4 regions of the Bacillus sp. FJAT-27231 genome follow, and region 3 is predicted to be linked to each of the others. Evidence: riboswitches for the same ligand, from Rfam matches in the RefSeq annotation. Region 3 holds a riboswitch; each other region holds the start of a gene.

Region 1 (5,645 bases), 2.7 Mb from region 3:
GTTATTGAACTTTTTGAAGTTTTCACGGAACTTGCCAGCAAGTTCTGCAGCCTTTGTCATGAAGGCATCTTCGTCTGCCCAAGCTTTACGCGGAATTAGAACTTCATCCGGTACACCCGGTACGTGAAGCGGAATTTGCAGGCCAAATGTTTTTGTTGTATACGTTTCAACGTTATTTAATTCGCCTTCTAGAGCTGCTTGAACCATTGCGCGTGTATAAGCGAGTTTCATACGAGAACCAACGCCATATTCGCCGCCAGTCCAGCCTGTATTCACGAGGAACACCTGAACGTTGTGCTCATCGATTTTCTCACCGAGCATTTCCGCATAGCGTGTTGCTTCAAGCGGAAGGAATGGTGAGCCGAAGCATGTAGAGAATGTTACTTGCGGAGAAGTGACTCCACGCTCTGTACCAGCAAGCTTAGATGTGTATCCGCTCAAGAAATGATACATTGCTTGCTCTTTTGTTAACTTGCTGATTGGAGGCAGAACGCCGAATGCATCAGCTGTTAAGAAAATGATTGTATTTGGATGACCGGCTACGCTTGGGTCAACGATGTTATCAATTGCTTGTAATGGATAAGCAGCACGAGTATTTTCTGTCAAGCTGTTATCATTGTAATCTGGAATGCGGGATTGTTCATCAAGTACCACATTCTCAAGGACCGAACCGAAACGGATCGCATCAAAAATTTGTGGTTCTTTTTCACGAGAAAGTCCGATTGTTTTAGCGTAGCAGCCGCCTTCAATATTGAACACGCCGCTCGCAGACCAGCCATGCTCGTCATCACCGATTAAGCGGCGATTTGGATCAGCACTTAACGTTGTCTTACCTGTACCTGAAAGACCGAAGAACAATGCTACGTCACCTTCATAGCCAACGTTTGCTGAGCAGTGCATAGATAAGATGTCGTTTTCTGGAAGTAGATAGTTCATTACAGAGAAGATTGATTTTTTCATTTCTCCTGCATATTCCGTTCCGCCGATCAACACAATGCGGCGCTCAAAAGAAATGATAACGAATGCTTCTGATTTTGTGCCATCTACTGCAGGATCTGCTTTGAAGTTCGGCGCAGATACGATTGTAAAGCCTGCTTGATGATCTTTTAATTCTTCTTCAGTCGGACGAATGAAAAGCTGATGAGCAAATAAGTTATGCCATGCGTATTCATTGATCACTTGGATTGGAAGACGGTGAGCTGGATCAGCCCCTGCAAATCCTTTGAATACGAATAGTTCTTCTTGCTCCTTTAAATAGTTGATCACTTTCGTGTATAATTGATCAAATACTTCTGAAGAAATCGGTTCGTTCACGGGACCCCAATCAATTTTATCTTTTGTTGATGGTTCTTCAACGATAAACTTGTCTTTAGGAGAACGCCCTGTATACTTTCCCGTTTCAGCACTTACTGCTCCAGAAGCAGTTAGAACGCCTTCTTTGCGATTAAGTACTTTTTCTACGAGCAGCGGCACAGATGGCTGCATTGTTACGTTAGCACCTTTTAAAAGTTCCAAAATTTCGTTTGAAACACTAGCAGTTTTCATAAATAAATAACCATCCTTTATCTGAATTTAAATGAATTGGCATCTTAATCGTTTACTCAAAAATAGTATAACACATTACATTTAATAGTCTATACTATTCATTTATTTTTTTTTGTGACTTTTTATTAACAAATTGTTCCCTTCTTTATGAAAAGAAACCGGAAAAAACAAAGAGATTTTACACTAAATCTGTTGACATTGCCAGAGGGATTACGTATGATGTAACCTTGAACGGATACTCTTATCCTGAGCTGGCGGAGGGACAGGCCCAATGAAGCCCGGCAACCTGCTTGATTATAGGCGGCAGTCATAACAGAGACTGACCAGCACTTATATCATTATAAGATTATTTTCAAGACAAAGGTGCTAACCTGCAGCAAGGGCAAAACCTTGAGCGATAAGAGTGAAAGGCCTATGTTGACAAGACCAACCTTTCCTCTCTTTATTTCAGGAGGGGTTTTTTTATTTTTAAAAGGATAAACTTAGGGAAAATGAGTACCGTACCATTAACGATCGGCAGTTTCGTTGATCATTTTTAAGGAGGAAGTTTCATGACTAAAAATCGTCGTCTCTTTACTTCAGAGTCAGTTACTGAAGGGCATCCGGACAAAATTTGTGATCAGATTTCTGATGCCATCCTGGATGAAATCTTGTCAAAAGATCCAAATGCACGCGTAGCGGCAGAAACATCTGTTACAACTGGGCTTGTACTCGTAGCAGGGGAAATTACAACATCTTCTTACGTGGACATTAATAAAATCGTTCGTGAAACAGTAAGAGAAATTGGCTACACACGTGCAAAATATGGATTTGATGCAGACACTTGTGGTGTGCTGACATCTATTGATGAGCAGTCTCCTGACATTGCAGCAGGGGTAGACGTTGCTCTTGAAGCTCGTGAAGGCCAAATGAGTGATGAAGAAATCGAAGCGATTGGCGCAGGCGACCAAGGCTTAATGTTTGGCTTTGCTTGTAATGAAACAAAAGAATTAATGCCGCTGCCGATTTCACTTGCTCATAAATTGTCCCGCCAGCTGACAAAAGTAAGAAAAGAAGAAACGCTAAATTATTTGCGTCCAGATGGTAAAACACAAGTAACCGTTGAATACGATGAGAACGATAAGCCAGTAAGAATTGACACTATCGTTATTTCAACGCAGCATCATCCGGAAGTAACGCTTGAACAAATTCAAAGCGATTTGCGTGAGCAAGTGATTAATCCAGTTGTCCCAGCTGAATTAATTGATGAGAATACAAAATTCTTTATTAATCCAACGGGCCGTTTCGTTATTGGCGGACCTCAAGGGGATGCTGGTTTAACTGGCCGAAAAATCATTGTGGATACATACGGCGGATATGCACGCCATGGCGGTGGAGCATTCTCCGGTAAAGATCCAACAAAAGTAGACCGTTCAGCAGCTTATGCCGCTCGTTATGTAGCGAAAAATATTGTTGCTGCTGGCCTGGCTGATAAATGTGAAGTGCAGCTCGCTTATGCGATTGGTGTAGCACAGCCTGTATCGATTGCCATTGATACATTCGGTACTGGAACGGTTTCTGAGGAGCAGCTTGTGGAACTTGTTCGCAGCAACTTTGATCTTCGTCCAGCTGGTATCATTAATATGCTTGGACTTCGCCGTCCGATTTACAAGCAAACAGCAGCTTACGGACATTTTGGCCGTACAGATGTCGATCTTCCATGGGAAAGAACAGATAAAGCTGACCTCTTAAAAGAACAAGCAGCAAACTAATGAAAAATCAAAAAGCCTGGAGACTTTTTAATAGTCTTCAGGCTTTTTCTGTATACTTTTATAATATTGTCCTTTTTCTACATATTCTCTTACAATGCGTTCCATGTCTTTTCGGTCTTCCTCGTTCACTGGACGAATGACTTTTGCTGGCCGTCCGAATGCGACAGAGTGAGGCGGAATGACCTTGCCTTGTGGAACGAGACTGCCAGCTCCAATAAAGGCACCTTCACCGATTTCAGCATTGTCAAGAATAATGGATCCCATCCCAATAAGAGCATTTTTTCTAATTTTACAGCTGTGCAGGATTACCTGATGGCCAATCGTGACTTCATCTTCAATGATGAGAGGATTGTTTGGGCTTTGGTGAAGCACGGAATTATCCTGAATGCTGACTTTTTTCCCAATCACAGTGGGAGCTACGTCTCCTCGAATAGAGGTATTAAACCAAACATTGGTTTCTTCGCCGATTGTCACGTCGCCGGTAATGGTTACGTAATCCGCTATATAAGCGGAATCAGCAATTTTCGGTGTTTTATTGTTATAAGGATAAATCATCTTTCTCCCCTTCCTTTATTTGTCCCGCCAAAGATAAGCAGGATCAATTTGCTTATTATTTTAACTAAAACGATTTGATTTGTATAATAGAAGGTAAAAAGTATAGGACTATAAAAAGCCGGAGGAAGATGCGTGATGTGGAAATGGGAAACAAAACAACAGCCGAAAGGTGTCATCGTTATGATTCATGGAGCGATGGAGCATCATGGCCGTTATGGCTGGCTGATTGAAATGTGGCGCAGAAACGGCTTTCATGTGGTAATGGGCGATTTGCCTGGCCAAGGTATGACATCGAGAGCACAAAGAGGACACATTTCATCTTTTAATGAATATATCGAGGAAGTAAAAGACTGGGTACAGGCAGCCTACCAGTTTGATTTGCCTTTATTCTTATTAGGACATAGTATGGGAGGGCTAATTGCCATCCGGCTGCTTCAGGAAATGGAAGTAGAAACGGCAGGGGTTATCTTATCTTCCCCTTGTCTTGGGATGATTCACACCCCGCCAAAGATTGTCGACATTCTATCGCATGGGCTAAATTCACTCTCTCCTTCAGTAAAGTTTTCTTCTGGATTGACAGTCGAAATGGCGACAAGAAATGAAGAGGTTAGACAAGCTGATAAAGAGGACATGCTGTATGTGAACAAAGTGTCCGTTCGCTGGTACCGTGAACTGCTTCAGGCGATGAAGACAGCCGACTTAAAGACAGGGGCAGTGCCAGATGTTCCGCTTCTCGTTATGCAAGCAGGACATGACTTAATCGTTGATAAAAAAAGTGTGAGAAAGTGGTTTCATCGTCTTGATTTATCAGAGATGCACTATAAGGAGTGGCCGGGTCTTTATCATGAAATATTTAATGAACCGGAACGGGAAGAAGTCTTTCACTATGCTAAGGGATTTGTAGAAAATAGACTGCGTTTATTAGGGTACGTGATTGAGGAATGAGGTGACAAAATGCCAGTCCCGATGACACCGTTGCACTTAATGCATAGCATGTATAAAAGGGTCTTTCCGATTGTTCATGAACAGCTATGTTATTGGAAAGCAAAAGCGAAAGAGATTCCAAATGAAGAATTGCGCCGCCAGGCTCTCTCCAGTATTACTCATAAAACATTTCATTGCGAGGGAGGGGCTGTGCTGGCATTATTGTCGGGGAAAAACTTTACAGAAGCTATTCGCTTCATTGTTGCCTATCAGACGATTAGTGATTATCTTGATAATCTTTGTGATCGCAGTACGTCGCTTGATCCAGCTGATTTTGCGGCTCTTCATGAAGCGATGGAAGATGCTTTGTCACCAGGGGCGCCGCTGCGCCATTATTATCGCTATCGCTTAGATCAAAATGACGGCGGCTATTTAGTCGAACTAGTCAAGACGTGCCAGTCCGTGCTCGCTGAAATGATGGGCTATGAAATCATTTCTCCTTTTCTCAAAGAATTATGTCGCTATTACTGTGATTTACAAATACACAAGCACGTAAAAAAGGAAGAGAGAGAAGAGCGCTTAATCAAATGGTTCAAAGAGAATCAACGCGATTGGCCGCAGATGGAATGGTACGAATTTTCCGCCTGTGCGGGTTCAACACTTGCCATCTTCTGTTTAGTAGCATATAGCTTAGATGAACCGTTAACGTCTAAAGAGGCACAGCAAATAAAAGAAAGCTACTTCCCTTATATTCAAGGGCTTCATATTTTGCTGGATTATTTTATTGATCAGCAAGAGGATCAAGAAGGCGGCGATTTAAACTTTTGTTTTTATTATCAAAATGAGGAGCAATTGTTCCAGCGGTTCATT
Region 2 (5,645 bases), 2.8 Mb from region 3:
ATGGGATCCATGCATAGCCTTTTCCATACTTTCCGTGTACTGCAAATTCAGTGAGTTTAACGAGTTAATGGGGAATCAATCCTTTCAATTTTTAGAATGAGATTTTTCTTACAGGAACCATCGTAACAGGCTTTATAGTTTTTCACAAAAGGCATATATGCTCTTCTTACCTGCTCACGCGTGATTTTACGTGCTTCCTGACTTTTATATAGCCTCATTCTCAAAATTTAAACCATATCCTTCTCAATTCTTAATTTTCTAAAAGTTCCTCCATTAATCGTTACGTTTATTTAAACATGACCAATACCCTTTTTTAATGCTGTGTTTTTAATTCATCCATCGCTTCTTGAACAAGGGTTACTGCCTGGCTCATTGCTGCTCCGCCCCCGAAAGCTGCCGCTACACCGAGCGCTTCAAATATCTCTTGTTCGCTGCAGCCTTGGTCGAGACAACCTTTCACATGGTAAATAATACAATATTCATCCTGTGAATAGACGCTGATTCCGAGAGCAATTAACTGTTTTTCCTTTTGGGCGATTGCTCCCTCTTTAAAACATTCTGCTGTAAATGCATTAAAATGCCCAGCAAGCCCTGGCATTTTTTTTGTGAATACACCTAGTCCCTCTTTATATTCAAGCAATGCTGCCTCTGTTGATGTCATTACTTCTTTTTCCATGGAATTGCCTCCTCATTTTTTATCTTTTTTAATATGCAGCAACTAAAAAAGCTTTATTCAAAGAAGAAGAAAGATGTGCAGCTGAACATAAAAAAGCCTGCAGGATCACCTGCAGGCCTTCTATTCTTATTTATTAACTGGTACGACCGCTCCGCCCCACTCTTTCAAAATGAAATCTTGGATTTCTTTTGAGTGAAGAACTTCTACAAGAGCTTTGATTTTTTCTTTGTTTTCGTCACCTTTACGAACTGCAATGACGTTCACATATGGTGAATCTTTGTCTTCAATCGCAATTGAGTCTTTTAACGGATTTAAGCCAGCATCGATTGCATAGTTAGAGTTGATTAGAACCGCATCGCCTTCTCCATTATTATAAGCTTGTGGAAGGAAAGCAGCTTCATAGTTATAGTCAAATTTCAAATCTTTTTTGTTTTCTGCAATGTCTTCAATTGTTGCTTCTTCTTTCTTAACGCCATCTTTTAACTTAATAAGGCCTTCTTTTTCAAGCATTGTTAAAATACGGCCATGGTCTGCTACAGAGCTGCTCATTAAAATTGTGGCACCTTTTGGAAGTTCCTCTAGGCTTTTATATTTTTTAGAATAAACACCAATTGGCTCAATATGAATACCGCCAGCGTTTACGAAATCATAGCCATGCTCTTTCTTTTGAGACTCAAGGTAAGGAATATGCTGGAAGTAGTTTGCATCCAGGTCTCCCTCTTCTAATGACTTATTTGGCAAGATATAATCTTGGAACGTTTCAACCTTTAACGTGTAGCCTTTCTTCTCAAGCAGCGGCTTAGCTTCTTCTAAAATGACAGCGTGCGGCACATTAGAAGCGCCAACGATGATTTCTTTATCTTCTTTACTGCCTTCTTTTGCTTTCTCGTCTTTCTTATCGTCTGAGCCCCCGCCACAAGCAGCCAGGGCAAACACAGCAAGCGCTGTTAATAACCCAATTAACCACTTTTTCATTTTTCTTCCCCCTTGTAAATTTATCTTTTATCTAATTTATTAGTGATTAAATCACCAATTAATTGGACTACAAACACAATAATTAAAATAACAATCGTAGCAACAAGTGTTACATCATTGCGGCTGCGCTGGAAACCATCAAGATAAGCAAGATTTCCAAGACCGCCAGCGCCGATTACTCCAGCCATTGCTGTATATCCAACTAGAGCAATAGCTGTAACAGTAATACCAGAAACAAGTGCCGGCATCGATTCTGGAAGCAGCACCTTGAAGATGATGGTGCTCGTTTTTGCTCCCATTGCTCTTGCTGCTTCAATGACGCCTTTATCAATTTCCCGCAGACCGATTTCTACCATCCGCGCGTAAAAAGGGGCAGCGCCAATAATAAGAGCTGGCAAGGCAGCATTTTCGCCAATCATCGTTCCGACTAAAGCCTTTGTAAAAGGAATTAATAAAACAATTAATATAATGAAAGGAATCGAACGGAAAATATTGACGAAAGCTGAAACGATGCCATAAACCGCCTTGTTCTGCCAAATGTTTCCCTTAGCTGTTAAAAACAACAGCAGGCCAAGCAATATACCAAGGATAAACGTAGCGAGTACGGATATACTCGTCATATAGAGCGTTTCAGTGGTCGCTTCCCACATCTTTTCCCAATCTACATTAGGGAGCCATTGTTCAAGCATGACTAATCACCTCCGAGCTGACTTCCTGCTTTTCGAGGTAAGCCACCGCTCGTTCCACTTCTGCCTGGTCTCCTGTTAAATGAACAAATAGTGAGCCATAGGCACCATTTTGCGTTTGAGATACTTTTCCTTGAACGATGTTTACCGCTATGTTGAATTGACGTATTAAATTAGTAATAATCGGCTGCTCTGCGCTTTCTCCGATAAAAGTGAGCTTGACTACTTTTCCTTCGGGGAACTGCTCAAGCAAGTGATCGATTGTTTCTTTTGATTCTTCAAGGTCCGTTACTTGCTGGACAAATCGTTGCGTAATCGGCTGCTCCGGTGATTTGAAAACATTCAATACTGGACCCATTTCGACGACACGCCCCGCTTCCATTACAGCAACCCGATGGCATATCTTGCGGATGACGTGCATTTCATGCGTAATCAAGACGATCGTTAACCCAAGCCGCTTATTAATATCAACAAGCAAGTCTAAAATCGCATCTGTCGTTTGCGGATCAAGCGCTGATGTCGCTTCGTCACATAAAAGGACCTTCGGATCATTCGCCAATGCCCGAGCGATACCGACACGCTGCTTCTGGCCGCCGCTTAACTGAGAAGGATAGGAATCCTCTCTGCCTTCAAGACCAACCAATTTAATCAGCTCATCTACTTTCTTTAACCGCTCTGCTTTAGGCACTCCGGAAATCTCTAATGGAAAGGCGATGTTCTCTCGCACAGTTCTTGACCAAAGAAGATTAAAATGCTGAAAAATCATGCCAATCTCCTGGCGTGCCTGGCGCAGTTCTCCTCCTCGGATTTTTGAGATTTCACGTCCACCTACAACCACTGAACCGGAAGAGGGTGTTTCCAATCCGTTCAGCATTCGGATCAGCGTACTTTTTCCAGCACCGCTATACCCAATTACGCCAAAAATCTCGCCTTTATCTATCGCTAAGTTAATATCATCTACTGCCGTCACTTTCCCATTTCTTGTGGAAAAGATTTTCTTTACATTCTCTATTGAAATCATGCGGCGGTTTTCCTCCATTCCACCAGAAAAAATAAAAACCTTTCTGCAAAATGAGCAGAAAGGTGTGCTTTAACAGTTCCTTTCTCTCATCTTCCAAAGCACGAAGCTTTGTGTGAATTGGCACCTTTTCAACAAGCATTTCACCGTTGACGGTTGCCGGGCTTCATCGGGCACGTCCCTCCACCTCTCTTGATAAGAGTCGTATATAATATGTCCTTCTCAATGGATTTGATTTTATCATTATTTCTCGAAAATTGTCAATCATCTGTAGAAAAATGTTTTTACGCTGTTCCAGATGTTTCATAATAAGGACGGCAAAGCCAGAGAAATGATTCAAACCAAAGCTTTACACGATAAAATCCTGCCACTTCCACCGCTCCCATTCGCTCATAAAGACGCAGCTGTCCCCGCCCTTCTAAAAGAGGTTCTACTCCGCCTCTTAACCGTAAGTGCCAATGATCTGTGTGCCTATTTGACAGTTGCACCCCCTGATCACTAATCACAAGCAGCCAACTCTCGCCTTCTCCCTCTAAAAGCACATGCACGGGTTGAAGCGGAAGCAGCGGCCAAATATGCGTTCTATCTCGACAAGCAGCCTGCATAGCCAGCAAGTTCTCTTTCATGTTATTTCCCCCTCTGTTCACTTTATCTATAAACTTCAAACAGAAAAGGAAATATCCTTTATGAATCGCTCGACAAAGTATGCCGCTCCCATCGCATATTTCGTCAAAAAAGAGCTGCTTTCATCTAGAAAGCAACTCAGATTTTTATATGCTATTTAGTTGATCAAGTATAGTGGTTCAGCTTTTCATATAGATGAGGAACCGACTGAAAAGCATAAATCTTCTCCATTAATTCCCCTTCTTTAAAAATAAGCAGGCACGGGACGCTTTCAATGGCGTATTGAATAGCAAAGCCTTCATGATAATTGACGTCAAAACGAACCCATGTAAATGGAGGTACTACTTTTTCTGCAACGTCTACCATTTTTCCAGCTAGCTGACACGTTCCACACAGCGGTGTATAGGCGTAAACAGCTGCTAAGCGCTTCGACTTGATCATTTCATTTATGTCTTGTTCCCTCTGCATGTCATCCATCCTTTTGTAAAAACTCTCCATGCACATCAATATTGGCGCCGAGCAACACAGATGCCAGGTGACGGTAAGGAGCAGTAGCAACTTCTTTATAGACACGATCGATGTACAGATGTCGCGCTTCAGGCAATTCACGAATAAATTGCTTACGGAGTTTTTCTCCTGCTTGATCGGCGTCAACGAGAATATATACGTCTTGTCCGTATAAGCTTTCAATCAGTTCATCCAGCCGGCTTAGGCCAATGGTTCCATTCGTGCAAATGATATCTACTGGCTCATTCACAATTTCCTTTATTTTCTTCCGATCGGAAGCGCCTTCTACAATGATAGTTTTCTCCATACGCATGAACATCCCTCCACCGTCTGAATATCTGCCTCGCAACATTATTGTCCTTTATTTATTAAGAAATTGCAAAAGAACACTTCCAGTTAAGGAAGTGTTCTTTGGTTATTAGTCTTCTTGTGTCATTTCGTCATATTGCTCAGCTGTCATTAAGTTGTCAAGCTGAGAAGCATCAGATAATTCGACAACGATCATCCACGCTTTTTCATATGGTGATTCATTCACGAATTCTGGATTATCATCAAGGTCTTCATTGACCTCAACGACTTTTCCACTGACAGGAGCATACAGCTCTGAAACTGTCTTTACAGATTCAACGCTGCCGAATGGCTCATCAGCTGTTACTTCATCGCCTACAGATGGAAGCTCAACGAATACGATATCGCCAAGTTCTGATTGCGCAAAGTGTGTAATACCAATACGAACTTTTTCCCCTTCTGTTTTTACCCATTCATGCTCTTCTGAATAACGCAATTCTTTTGGTGTACTCATCCAAATCCCTCCATTACCTAATTTCAATTAAAACTTTACTTATTATAAAGGCATAAAGCAAGAAAATAAGCTTTACGCATCCTTTACAACCATTGTTTTTTAAATTCTTCTTCTTTAAAACCAACGGTAACCTTCTCGTCATCCGTTGTGAGCGGCCGCTTAATCAGCATGCCGTCGGAAGCAAGCAGTTCTAATAATTCTTCATCAGAAGCCGTGCTTACTTTGTCTTTTAACCCAAGCTCTCTGTATTTCTGTCCGCTCGTATTAAAAAATTTCTTTAATTCAAGACCGCTTTTCTTATATAGTTCTTCCAGCTTTTCCTTTGAAGGCGGCTGCTCCACGATATGTATCTCTTGA
Region 3 (5,645 bases):
CGATCAGCAGTCTCAAGAAATTTCAAAATTAGTGTCTGTTATTAAGGATATCGCTAACCAAACGAATCTTCTTGCTTTAAATGCAGCGATTGAAGCGGCGAGGGCGGGCGAGCATGGTAAAGGGTTTGCTGTCGTAGCAGATGAAGTAAGAAAGCTTGCGGAGGAAGTCGGTGTTTCAGTCAATGACATTACAGGCTTCGTATCAAATATACAAAGTGAATCCAGCATTGTAGCGGAATCGTTAAAAATGGGTTATACAGAGGTTGAGCAAGGAACTGCCCAAATCAAAACGACTGGCGAAATGCTTAATAAAATTAGTTCTGCCGTAACAGAGATGGTGAGCAACATTCAAACGGTCTCTGCTAACTTGTCAGATATAGCAGCAAGTGCGCAGGAAATGAATGGCTCCGTTGAAGAAATCGCTTCGGTTGCAGAAGAGTCAGCTGCAGGGGTAGAAGAAACAGCGGCTTCTGCCCAACAGTCCAGCGCCACGATGGAAGAAGTCGCAGCCAGCTCGAAACAGCTCGCAGCATTAGCAGAAGAGATGAATGGGTTAGTCGGTCAGTTTAAAGTTTAAACAAGACAAGTACAAGCGGGCAGCAGAAAAGCTGCCCGCTTTAAGTGTTAAAGACTATGTAATATAGAATCAGTTTTTCTTCAATCGCTTTTTTAATAAAATGGTATAGAGTGATAAAACATAGACTGCCTATGAGCCCTCCTGCACATACATGAGAATAGACACGAGCAATGCAAAAAATATAGCGGGCCAGTGCCACCGAGGGAATGGAATCGATACAAATGCGGCAAATAGTCCGCAAATGACCAAAAATACGCCTTTATAAAACAGCAAGAGAAAAATGTTATTGAACAGTTTTCTCTTTATTTGCTGCTTCGACGTTTACCCGGCCTGAGAAAAATACAGCTCCCCCGCCCATATCAGCTACTCGATCAGGGGTCAAAGCATTGACGAGATGTTTCTTACCGAGAGCATCTGACCAGAGACCTTGGCTTACGACAACGCCAGGTAAAACTTGGTCACCTGTAGAAACGGTTAACTCACATTCTCCACGGTGATTCCACACACGGACAACTGTGCCGTCTTCGATTCCTAAACGATCTGCATTCTGTTGATTCATAAACAACTTAGGCGTTTTTTCAAGCTTTATATGTTTCTCGTTATTAGAAAACGTAGAGTTCAAGAAGTTATGATTTGGTGCCGGTACAAAGAGAAAAGGAAGATCGGATTCCTGCACTAACGGCTTATGCGTAGGAAGAGCCGGATGGCCGTCTGCTTCCATTTTTTTAGAGTATAATTCGATTTTACCGCTCGGTGTTGGTAAGTTTTTCAGTCGCTGATCTATATCTTTTGCTTTTACGAATCGCTTATTTCTAAGTTCTTCATACGTCACAACAGGGAAGTAAGGGTTAGATACATGACTTAACGCTTGTTCAATTAATTGTTCATCCGTATCTTTAAACTCTTGTTCGTCAAACCCCAACGCTTCTGCTAACAACCGGAATACATCGGGATTCGATTTGCTTTCTCCATAAGGCGCGATGACCGGTTCATGCAAATGAAGGTAATTGTGCCAGGAAGAAGTATAAAAGTCTGTGTTTTCAAAAGCAGAGGTTGCCGGTAAAACAATGTCAGCAAACATGGCTGTTTCGGTTAAAAAGAGATCATGAACGACCGTGAACAAGTCTTCCCGCGCTAATCCATCCCGTACTTTATTGGCCTCTGGCGCCACCACTGCCGGATTCGTGTTGTAAATAAAGAGTGAACGAATCGGCTTTTCCAACTCGAGCAGGGCTTTCCCCAGCAAATTCATATTAATGACCCGTGTTGGCTGCTTGAGAAGGTCTGGCCGCTGTAGCGCTTTTCGATTATATGTTAGATAACCAGAGCTAGACTTAACGGCGCCTCCGCCTCTTAGCAGCCATTGTCCTGTTAAAGCAGGCAGACAAGCAATCGTCCGCACAATCATCCCGCCGTTATCATGGTGCTGGAGGCCGTTTCCAATCCGGATCATAGATGGAGAAACCGTTCCGTACATCCGCGCTAACGTATAAATATCTTCTGCTGGAACACCGGTAATCGTAGAAACAGTCTGTGGATCATAGGCTCCTACATGCTTTTCAAGCTCTTCGTATCCAACTGTGTATTCTTGTAAAAATGAGCGGTTAACTAGGTTTTCCTTATAGAGAATGTGCATGATGCCTAGTGCAAGGGCGCCATCTGTTCCAGGAAGAACAGGGATGAACCAATCTGCCATCCGTCCTGTCTGGTTTTTATGCACGTCAATGACAATGATTTTTGCTCCATTTTTACGCGCTTTTTGTGCAATCATCATTTGATGCATGTTTGTGCTAACAGCATTGATGCCCCAAATGACGAATAGCTTTGTTTCTTTCATTTCTTCCGGATCGGTTCCATAGCTTCCACCCATTGTGTAACTAAACCCTACTGAGCCTGCAATATTACAGATCGTACGGTCAAGCTGGCTAGAACCGAGCCGATAAAAGAAACGGCGGTCCATTCCTTCCGCACTGAGTTTTCCCATATTTCCATAAAAACTGTAGGGGAGAATGGACTCGGCTCCTTCCTCATGAATCAGCTTTTTCCAACGAGTGGCAATCGTTTCAATCGCCTCCTGCCAGCTAATAGGAACAAACCTGCCTTCTCCTTTTTGTCCGATTCGTTTTAGAGGTGTTTTTATTCTTTTATCGTCATAAATGCGTTCACCCATATTTCTTACTTTGTTGCAAATAGCACCTTTCGTTATGGGATGTTCGGGATCGCCTTCAATTTTGGTGATTTTTCCATCTTTTTTATGTACGAGCAATCCGCATTGGTCCGGACAATCAAGCGAACAGACTGAGGGGACTACACCATTTTCTATCTTGATATAGGATTGCATATTTAGTATCCTCCGATCATATAGATTGCTTTTCTGATTATATCATAGTAACGGAACATTTAGAACGTTCAGAAAAATATTTAGGCTGAGGTTATGTATAAAATCGGTTATAGTCTTCAGTAGTTGAGTTTAGCAGTCTCCCAAGCACTAGTGGTACTGCAAAGAATCTGCTTGCCGCAAAAGATTCAAGCCTTCTCTTATTAAAAAATGATTGACACCCCTTCGAGAACGTGTCATAATCCTAGTGAAGTTATATGAATATAAAAAATAATAAATAAACTCTTATCAAGAGCAGGCGGAGGGATGAGCCCTATGAAGCCCGGCAACCGGCTTACTTTTAGCACGGTGCTAATTCTTACAGCAGTTCATGCTGAAAGATAAGAAGTTGTGTTTACCAAAACCTCTTCTTATTGGAGAGGTTTTTTGTGTTTATTTACGGAATGGGATTATAGAGTAAAAAGAAAGAAGTGAGGGCATCTTGAAGAAACCGGTTATATTTTGTGACTTTGATGGTACGGTGACGAAGAAAGACAACATCATTAGTATTATGAAACGGTTTGCTCCTCCTGAGTGGGAGAAGTGGAAAGATGGTGTGCTATCTCAATCTATCAGTATTCAGGAAGGCGTCGGGAATATGTTTGCCCTTCTTCCATCTTCTCTTCGACAAGAGATCATTGACTTTGTTTTAGAGACAGCAGAAATCAGAGAAGGGTTTGGCGAATTTGTACAGTATACAAAAAAACAAGGCATTCCTCTTTATATCGTCAGCGGAGGCATTGATTTTTTTGTAAAGCCAATGCTTGAACCATTTAGTGAAATTACAGGGTTATATTGCAATGAAGCAGATTTCAGTGGAGAGCATATTCATATTCGCTGGCCGCATGAGTGTGATCAGGAATGTCCGAATCAAAATTGTGGCTGTTGCAAGCCGGCTATCATTCGTAATACAGCGAATGCTGATCACTATACTATTGTAATCGGTGATTCTGTGACTGACTTTCAGGCAGCGAAGATTGCAGATTCAGTGATTGCAAGAGATTACTTGGCGGAAAAGTGCGAAGAGCTTTCTATTCCTTTTCAGCCCTTTGAAACATTTTATGATTGTATCAATATTTTAGAAAACTTAAATCTTAAATAAGCAGTTATACTTTCTATATAGCAGTGAATAAATTCGGAATGTTAGGAATAATGAAGGGGGAATTATGATGACAACTATTAAAATTCAAGGAACAAATGAAGTGATCGACAATCAAGAAGAAGTGATTGCCTTTTTGGACAAGCAAGATGTCATTTACGAGCATTGGGATATTTCTAAATTACCCGCTCATTTGCAAGAAAAGTATGTGTTGAATGATGAAGAAAAGCAAGAGATTTTAGCTGCTTTTGAAACGGAAATTAAAGATATTGCCGAGAGACGCGGATATAAAGCTTGGGACGTGATTTCCTTAGCAGATCACACTCCAAACTTGGAAGAGTTATTGAAAAACTTCCAGCGTGAGCATCATCATACAGATGATGAAGTCCGATTTATTGCAAGCGGACACGGCGTTTTTGTTATCCAAGGAAAGGACGGCCGATTCTTTGAGGTTCATTTAAATCCTGGAGATCTTATTTCGGTTCCTGAAAGTGTCCGCCATTACTTTACATTATCTGATGACCGTAAAGTAGTTGCTGTCCGTATTTTCGTAACAGAAGAAGGCTGGGTGCCAGTTTACTAAAAGAGAGTTTTGGAATGAATGAAGTTACAGAATGACAGAGGAGGGCATTTTATGGGTGTAACAGCTACTTATCTGTTCCCGTCGCATCCCGATCAAGAAAAAAAGGCAGAACAATATGCTTTAGGCCTGACAGTCGGTTCTTGGACAGATATTCCACATTTGGAGCGTCAGCAATTACAGAAAAATAAAGGGGAAGTTGTGTCAGTAGAAAAAGGAGAGGAAAAGGACACAGTAAAAATCCATTATCCATCCGCTAATTTTTCAGCCGATCTTCCCGCTATTTTGACAACCGTATATGGAAAGCTTTCTTTTTTTGAAGGCCATGAGTTAGTTGATCTAACATTTGATGATGAGCTTCTCCGCCAATTCCCTGGACCGCGCTTTGGGGTGAAGGGGGTCAGGGAGAAATTAAATCTATACGATCGTCCCTTGTTGATGGCTATTTTCAAAGGAGTGATAGGCAGAGATTTGTCTTTTTTCTCTTCTCAATTAGAAGACCTGCTGGCAGGAGGCATTGATCTGATTAAAGACGATGAAATTCTTTTTGAGAATGAGTTAACGCCTTTTGAAAAGAGAATCACAACAGCTAGAGAAATCATTAACCGTCATTATGAACATACAGGCCAGCGAGCTTTATATGCAGTGAATCTGTCGGGGAGATCAAATGAACTTCAGGAGAAAGCAGAGCGGGCGCAAGAACTAGGAGCGAATGCTTTATTGTTTAATGTGCATGCTTATGGATTGGACACATTGCAAGCGTTGCGTGAAAATGACAATATTTCTTTGCCTATTATGGCACATTCTGCTTTATCAGGCGTTCTAGCTGGACAGCCTGGCGGTGGCTACTCGTATTCCTTGCTTGTTGGAAAGCTAACGCGTCTAACCGGTGGAGATTTCTCCTTATTCCCAAGTCCATACGGGAATGTAGCGATCCCATCGTCTGATGCATTAGCGATTGGGCAGGCGCTTACGGAAGAAAATCGTTTTGAACAAACTTTCTCTGTGCCTT
Region 4 (5,645 bases), 590 kb from region 3:
CTTTGTGAAATAATAAACCAGTTTTGGAAAAGTTTTTTATTCTTTTAGTTGACTTTTCATGTTTCATATGCATCTATTCGGGAATAAATAAACCAAGCACGGAATAATAAAAAAAGTAAGGAGGAAACAAAATGGGCTTTATAATGTTTTTAATCGTTGGAGGAATTATCGGCTGGTTAGCCGGTCTAATCTTAGGTAAGGATATTCCTGGAGGTATTATTGGTAATATTATTGCTGGTATTATCGGCGCTTGGATCGGTGGTGCGCTTCTTGGCGATTGGGGTCCAGATATCGGCGGTATGGCAATTATCCCAGCGTTAATCGGTGCGATCATCCTTGTGTTTATTGTTAGCTTTATTATGAGAAGTATGAGCCGTGACCGTGCTTAACTATTTTAATAAAGTAAAGTAAGGAGGAAACAAAATGGGCTTTATAATGTTTTTAATCGTTGGAGGAATTATCGGCTGGTTAGCCGGTCTAATCTTAGGTAAGGATATTCCTGGAGGTATTATTGGTAATATTATTGCTGGTATTATCGGTGCTTGGATCGGTGGTGCACTTCTTGGCGACTGGGGTCCAGATATCGGCGGTATGGCGATTATCCCAGCGTTAATCGGTGCGATTATCCTTGTGTTTGTTGTTAGCTTTATTATGAGAAGTATGAGCCGTGACCGTGCTTAATAATGATAATAGAAAAAACCGGAAAGCATCGGCTTTCCGGTTTTTTCTATTATAAAGAAACAGGTGATTCTACTGCTTTAAAGGCTTCTTCAAAATCAGCGATTAAATCTTCCACCGATTCCAAGCCGACTGACAGCCTTAACAAGCCATCCGTAATCCCTCTTTTATATCGCTCTTCTCTCGGCATAGCAGCATGGGACATTTTTGCCGGATAAGATAAGATTGACTCTACCGCCCCAAGGCTCACCGCAAACACCGGGATTTTCACATGATTAACAAACTTCCGTACGGCCCCTTCATCCTTTAATTCAAAGGAAAGGACAGCTCCGGGTCCAGTGGATTGATAAGAATGAACAACATGCCCTTCATGATCGGACAATCCAGGGTAATACACTTTTTCTACTAGCTCATGTTGTTGTAAAAATTCGGCCAAGGCTTGCGCTGATTTAGAAGATTGCTCAAGACGCACGTGAAGAGTTTTTAACCCTCGAAGCACGAGCCAAGCATCTTGAACACCAAGTACAGCGCCGAATGAATTTTGCAGAGCGTACAAGCGGTCGCCAAGCTCTTTATCCTTTGTGACAGCAAGTCCAGCTAGTACATCACTGTGACCGGATAAAAACTTCGTAGCACTGTGCAGAACAAGATCAACACCAAGATCAAGCGGACGCTGTAAAGCTGGTGTCAAAAATGTATTATCGACAAATGTCAGACAGTTGTTTGCTTTTGCCAATTTAACAATTCCTTTGATGTCCGTCACTTTTAACAAAGGGTTAGACGGTGTTTCCATGTAAATTAATTTTGTGTTTTCTTTTATATTGGAGGCGACTTCATGTAAATTGGTCATATCCACAAATGTATGGTCAATCCCAAAACGATTGAGTACAGTTGTGACCATGCGATACGTACCGCCATACACATCCTCCGTAATCAATATATGATCTCCTTTAGAAAGCAGAAGGAAAGCAGTAGAAATCGCTGCCATGCCTGATGAAAAAGCAAATCCGCGCGTGCCGCCCTCTAGCTCAGCGATCGCTGTTTCTAGTGCTTCTCTTGTCGGGTTCCCAGAACGGCTGTAATCATAGCTGCCGAACCGATCGAAATCCTTTTGGTGAAAGGTAGAAGCATGCTGAATGGGTACACTAACTGCTCCCGTTCCTTCATCAAATTTATGGCTGTTGTGTAATAGTTTCGTTTGAAAAGAATACTGCTCACTCATTATCTTCACCCCTTCATTTTGTTAAACGCTTGTGTTAAATCAGCAATTAAATCCTCTGCATGTTCAATTCCTACTGAAAAACGAAGCAGCCGGTTACAGACACCGTTTTGAATCCGCATCTCTTCCGGGACATCCATGTGTGTCTGTGTCGCTGGATACGTAATAAAGCTCTCTACTCCACCGAGGCTTTCAGCAAACGTAATTAGATTCAAGCTTCTTAAAAAGTCATCCACCCACACTTCCGACTCTAAGCGGAATGATAGCATTCCTCCTCGTCCCGGATAGAGAACATCTGTCACCTCCGGACAACATCGCAGAAATTCTGAGACTTGTTTTGCGTTCTGCTCGTGCTGCTTCATACGCAGGCTCAGTGTTTTCATACCGCGGATTAACAGCCAGGAATCAAGCGGTGCTAAAACGGCTCCAATAGCATTCTGCATTTCTCCTACCGACAAGGCCAGCTTTTCTCCTTTCACTGCAATCAAGCCGGCCAGCACATCATTGTGCCCGCCTAAATATTTCGTCGCACTGTGGATGACAATGTCAGCTCCTTGCGTTAACGGACGCTGCAAATATGGCGTGTAAAACGTATTATCCACAATGAGCAGCAGCCCATGCTCTTTCGCTAATCCTGCCACCAACTCGATCTCTACCTCCTGCATGAGCGGATTAGTAGGTGTTTCAAGAAAGATGACTTTTGTCTTTTCTGTTATTTTCTTCTTCACTTCGTTGATATCTTGAAAGCTGTCATAGACAAATGACAGTCCAAACTTTTTCCACCCTTTCTCAAATAAGCGATACGTCCCGCCATATAAATCGGCGGAAACAAGCCACTCATCCCCTGGTTCAGCCAATGCCAGCAGAGTTTGGATCGCCGCCATCCCCGATGAAAAAGCAAACCCAGCATCGCCGCCTTCCAAATCTGCAATGGCTTGCTCTACAATTTGCCGTGTTGGATTTCCTGTGCGGATATAATCATAACCCGTTGAACGTCCAATTCCCTCATGACGGTAAGCTGTTGAAAAGTAAACGGGTGCATTGACTGTTCCTGTTGCTGTTTCACTGCGATTTCCAATTTGTGCTAGCACTGTATCGATGTGTGTATGTGACATGTTCTTCTCTCCTTTATGTATGCCTAAAAATAAAAAGCCTTCTTAAGAAGAAGGCTTTTTAATATCTTCCTCTCATCTTTCGGGATGGATCCCGCTGGAATTAGCACCTTGACTTTACGCAGCCGGTTGCTGAAGCATCATCGGGCCAGTCCCTCCGCTTCTCTTGATAAGAACTTATAAAATTTTGACTTTTTTTAAATGTACAGTAAAAAGATCGAAATGACAAGAGTTTTTCTAATATTTTATTTTTTCGCAAATTGTTTATCGATCAATGCATCGAAATCAGGCTGCTCTTTCAAGAATTTCAAGTCATAAGAAGAGTTAGCAAACTCTTGCACAACTTTTTCATTCACATCTGCTGTGTACGTAATTCTTTCCCATGCACTATCGACAACGTCTTTTGCCAGTTCTTGCTTCGTATCCTTTTTAATCGCTGCAATCGTTAGCTTCTTCGCCTCTTCAGGATTGCTGTTAATAAAATCGATTGCTTTTTTATGAGCATCTACAATGTGCTGCACAAGCTCTGGATCCTCTTTAATTAATTTGCCGCTTGTCACAAGTACAGAGTTAGGCAGTGTTGTACCAAAAGAAATTTCGTCGCTATCTACAATAATTTTTGCTCCTTCTTCTTTCACGAGCAAAGAGCCCCAAGGTTCAGGAACAGCCGCAAGATCGACTTTACCAGATTCAAATAAACCGGCATATTGAGCTGGCTTTCCAGTCGTGTGCTTTAAGCTGCCGCCAATACGATTTGATTCAAGCCCAAAATCTTTTATAAATGTTTCCATTTGCACGTCATGTGTACAACCCACACCAGGAGTGATAAATGTTTTACCGGCAAAGTCTTTAACTGAATTAATGCCGCTGCCTTTACGAGCAACGATAACCGTACCGCCTGAAGAGCTGCCGGCCACAATTTTCACGTCGGCTCCATTCGTAAAGTTATTCATAACCGGACCAGGCCCAACAAGCCCCGCCTGAACGTCTCCTGTTTTCAATGCCACCATAAAGGCTCCGCCATCTGGAAAAGATTTATATTCAACATCCACGTCTTTGCCAAGCGCTTCTTCGTAGTACCCTTTTTCTCTGGCGATCATAGCCGGTACATGGTCAAGGTTTGGAAAATAACCGATGACCACTTTCTTTTTGCCTTCTGATTTTCCCTCTTCTGCCGAGTTGCAGCCGGCTAATACACCAACTAGCAAAAGCATAATGAAGCCAACATAGCCAAGCTTCTTCTTCATGTTGTTTCCCCCATTAACTAAAAATATTAATTTGTTTCAAGTCCCCAGCGCCGCATAACATTTTTCTCCACTCTTTGGAAGAATGCATAATCGACGATGCTTCCAATGACGCCAATTAAAATCATGACAGCAATCACGAGGCTCATGTCCCCGAAGTCAGAGGCATACTTTAACGTATAGCCTAGTCCTGGCCCTGTACTTAAAATTTCAGCAGCCATCAACGCCCGCCACGCAAATGCCCAGGCAAGCCTTATTCCAGTGACAGCATAAGGAATAGACGCTGGGAAGATCACTCTCATGAACAAGTCAATTCCCCGTGATCCCATTGTCTGCGCCGCCCGAATATAAAGCGGAGCTACACTCTTAATGCCCATTCGCATATTGATCGTCATCACAAGTGTACCGCCAAGAACGACAATGAAAATAACTGATTTTTCATTTAAGCCAAACCACATAATAGCAAGCGGCAGCCATACGATGCTCGGTACGCTTTGGAGAGCCAAAATAAGTGAACCAAGTGTTTCATCGGCGGTTTTTGATTTAGCTAATAAAATGCCGATGCCAATTCCCAATACGAGAGAAATAAGCAACCCGACAAATAGACGCTCAAAGCTTGCTATTAAGTCATAAATTAATGTTTTGTCTTCAAATCCGCGAACGAGTGCCTGCCAAACATCTGTCGGCTTTGGCATGACATCCGGCGTCCAGCCGCCTGCCCGCACGATTCCTTCCCAAGCAATTAATAAAACGATAAAGAAAACAAGTTGTTTAATGATTCGCTGCATAGGCTAGTTCCTCTTTTACTACTTTGTCAATTTCATTTTTTAATAGCAAGCTAATTTTCTTTTCAAGCTGGATCACTTCTTTTTGATCAAACCTTCTTGGTCTTGGGATATCTACTGGAATATCCGCAATGATTGTTCCTGGCTGTGTACCCATGACGATGATTCGGTCTGATAACTTAATAGACTCCGAGATGCTGTGAGTAACAAACAAAATCGTTTTTCGTGTCTCAATCCAAATTTTTTCAAGCTCTGCATGCATGCGCGCCCGTGTCTGCTCATCTAATGCACCAAATGGTTCATCCATTAACAGTACTTTTGGGTTCATAGCCAGCGCTCTGGCAATAGCTACACGCTGCTGCATTCCTCCTGACAGCTCATGAGGATAATGGCCGGCGTAATGAGAAAGCTGCACCATTTGTAAAAATTTACGCGCCGTTTCTTTCGCCTCTTTTTTGCTCATTTCCTTTTTTAGAGGAAACATGACATTTTCTTCTACGTTCAGCCACGGGAATAAGGCGGCTTGCTGAAACACCATCCCCCGGTCTTTCCCCGGCTTTTTAATTGGTTTCCCTTCGAGCTTAATTTCACCGGAAGTCGCTTCACT

Evidence for each region. Region 3 has a riboswitch for S-adenosylmethionine ahead of AC623_RS02265 (2-hydroxy-3-keto-5-methylthiopentenyl-1-phosphate phosphatase). Riboswitches for the same ligand answer to the same signal wherever they lie in the genome.
Region 1: another riboswitch for S-adenosylmethionine. It lies ahead of metK (methionine adenosyltransferase); the one in region 3 lies ahead of AC623_RS02265 (2-hydroxy-3-keto-5-methylthiopentenyl-1-phosphate phosphatase).
Region 2: another riboswitch for S-adenosylmethionine. It lies ahead of AC623_RS15850 (methionine ABC transporter ATP-binding protein); the one in region 3 lies ahead of AC623_RS02265 (2-hydroxy-3-keto-5-methylthiopentenyl-1-phosphate phosphatase).
Region 4: another riboswitch for S-adenosylmethionine. It lies ahead of AC623_RS05080 (methionine biosynthesis PLP-dependent protein); the one in region 3 lies ahead of AC623_RS02265 (2-hydroxy-3-keto-5-methylthiopentenyl-1-phosphate phosphatase).

The regions. Positions count from the first base shown of each region.
Region 1 covers NZ_LFZU01000001.1:3,181,584-3,187,228, reverse strand. Annotated here, with positions in the region: gene pckA (phosphoenolpyruvate carboxykinase (ATP)) at 1-1,545, opposite strand, end outside; SAM riboswitch class I at 1,784-1,949, shown strand; gene metK (methionine adenosyltransferase) at 2,097-3,296, shown strand; gene AC623_RS15240 (gamma carbonic anhydrase) at 3,324-3,851, opposite strand; gene AC623_RS15235 (alpha/beta hydrolase) at 3,987-4,796, shown strand; gene AC623_RS15230 (tetraprenyl-beta-curcumene synthase family protein) at 4,806-5,645, shown strand, end outside.
Region 2 covers NZ_LFZU01000001.1:3,284,257-3,289,901, forward strand. Annotated here, with positions in the region: gene AC623_RS21575 (hypothetical protein) at 1-27, opposite strand, end outside; gene AC623_RS15835 (carboxymuconolactone decarboxylase family protein) at 314-676, opposite strand; gene AC623_RS15840 (MetQ/NlpA family ABC transporter substrate-binding protein) at 803-1,651, opposite strand; gene AC623_RS15845 (methionine ABC transporter permease) at 1,672-2,340, opposite strand; gene AC623_RS15850 (methionine ABC transporter ATP-binding protein) at 2,333-3,358, opposite strand; SAM riboswitch class I at 3,442-3,557, opposite strand; gene AC623_RS15855 (hypothetical protein) at 3,640-3,981, opposite strand; gene AC623_RS15860 (thioredoxin family protein) at 4,145-4,447, opposite strand; gene AC623_RS15865 (toprim domain-containing protein) at 4,449-4,799, opposite strand; gene gcvH (glycine cleavage system protein GcvH) at 4,905-5,288, opposite strand; gene AC623_RS15875 (arsenate reductase family protein) at 5,372-5,645, opposite strand, start outside.
Region 3 covers NZ_LFZU01000001.1:478,200-483,844, forward strand. Annotated here, with positions in the region: gene AC623_RS02255 (methyl-accepting chemotaxis protein) at 1-577, shown strand, start outside; gene AC623_RS02260 (molybdopterin-containing oxidoreductase family protein) at 861-2,918, opposite strand; SAM riboswitch class I at 3,198-3,302, shown strand; gene AC623_RS02265 (2-hydroxy-3-keto-5-methylthiopentenyl-1-phosphate phosphatase) at 3,394-4,056, shown strand; gene AC623_RS02270 (1,2-dihydroxy-3-keto-5-methylthiopentene dioxygenase) at 4,124-4,636, shown strand; gene AC623_RS02275 (2,3-diketo-5-methylthiopentyl-1-phosphate enolase) at 4,688-5,645, shown strand, end outside.
Region 4 covers NZ_LFZU01000001.1:1,069,332-1,074,976, reverse strand. Annotated here, with positions in the region: gene AC623_RS05095 (GlsB/YeaQ/YmgE family stress response membrane protein) at 132-389, shown strand; gene AC623_RS05090 (GlsB/YeaQ/YmgE family stress response membrane protein) at 424-681, shown strand; gene metC (cystathionine beta-lyase) at 731-1,900, opposite strand; gene AC623_RS05080 (methionine biosynthesis PLP-dependent protein) at 1,906-3,012, opposite strand; SAM riboswitch class I at 3,082-3,185, opposite strand; gene AC623_RS05075 (aliphatic sulfonate ABC transporter substrate-binding protein) at 3,255-4,256, opposite strand; gene AC623_RS05070 (ABC transporter permease) at 4,283-5,041, opposite strand; gene AC623_RS05065 (ABC transporter ATP-binding protein) at 5,025-5,645, opposite strand, start outside.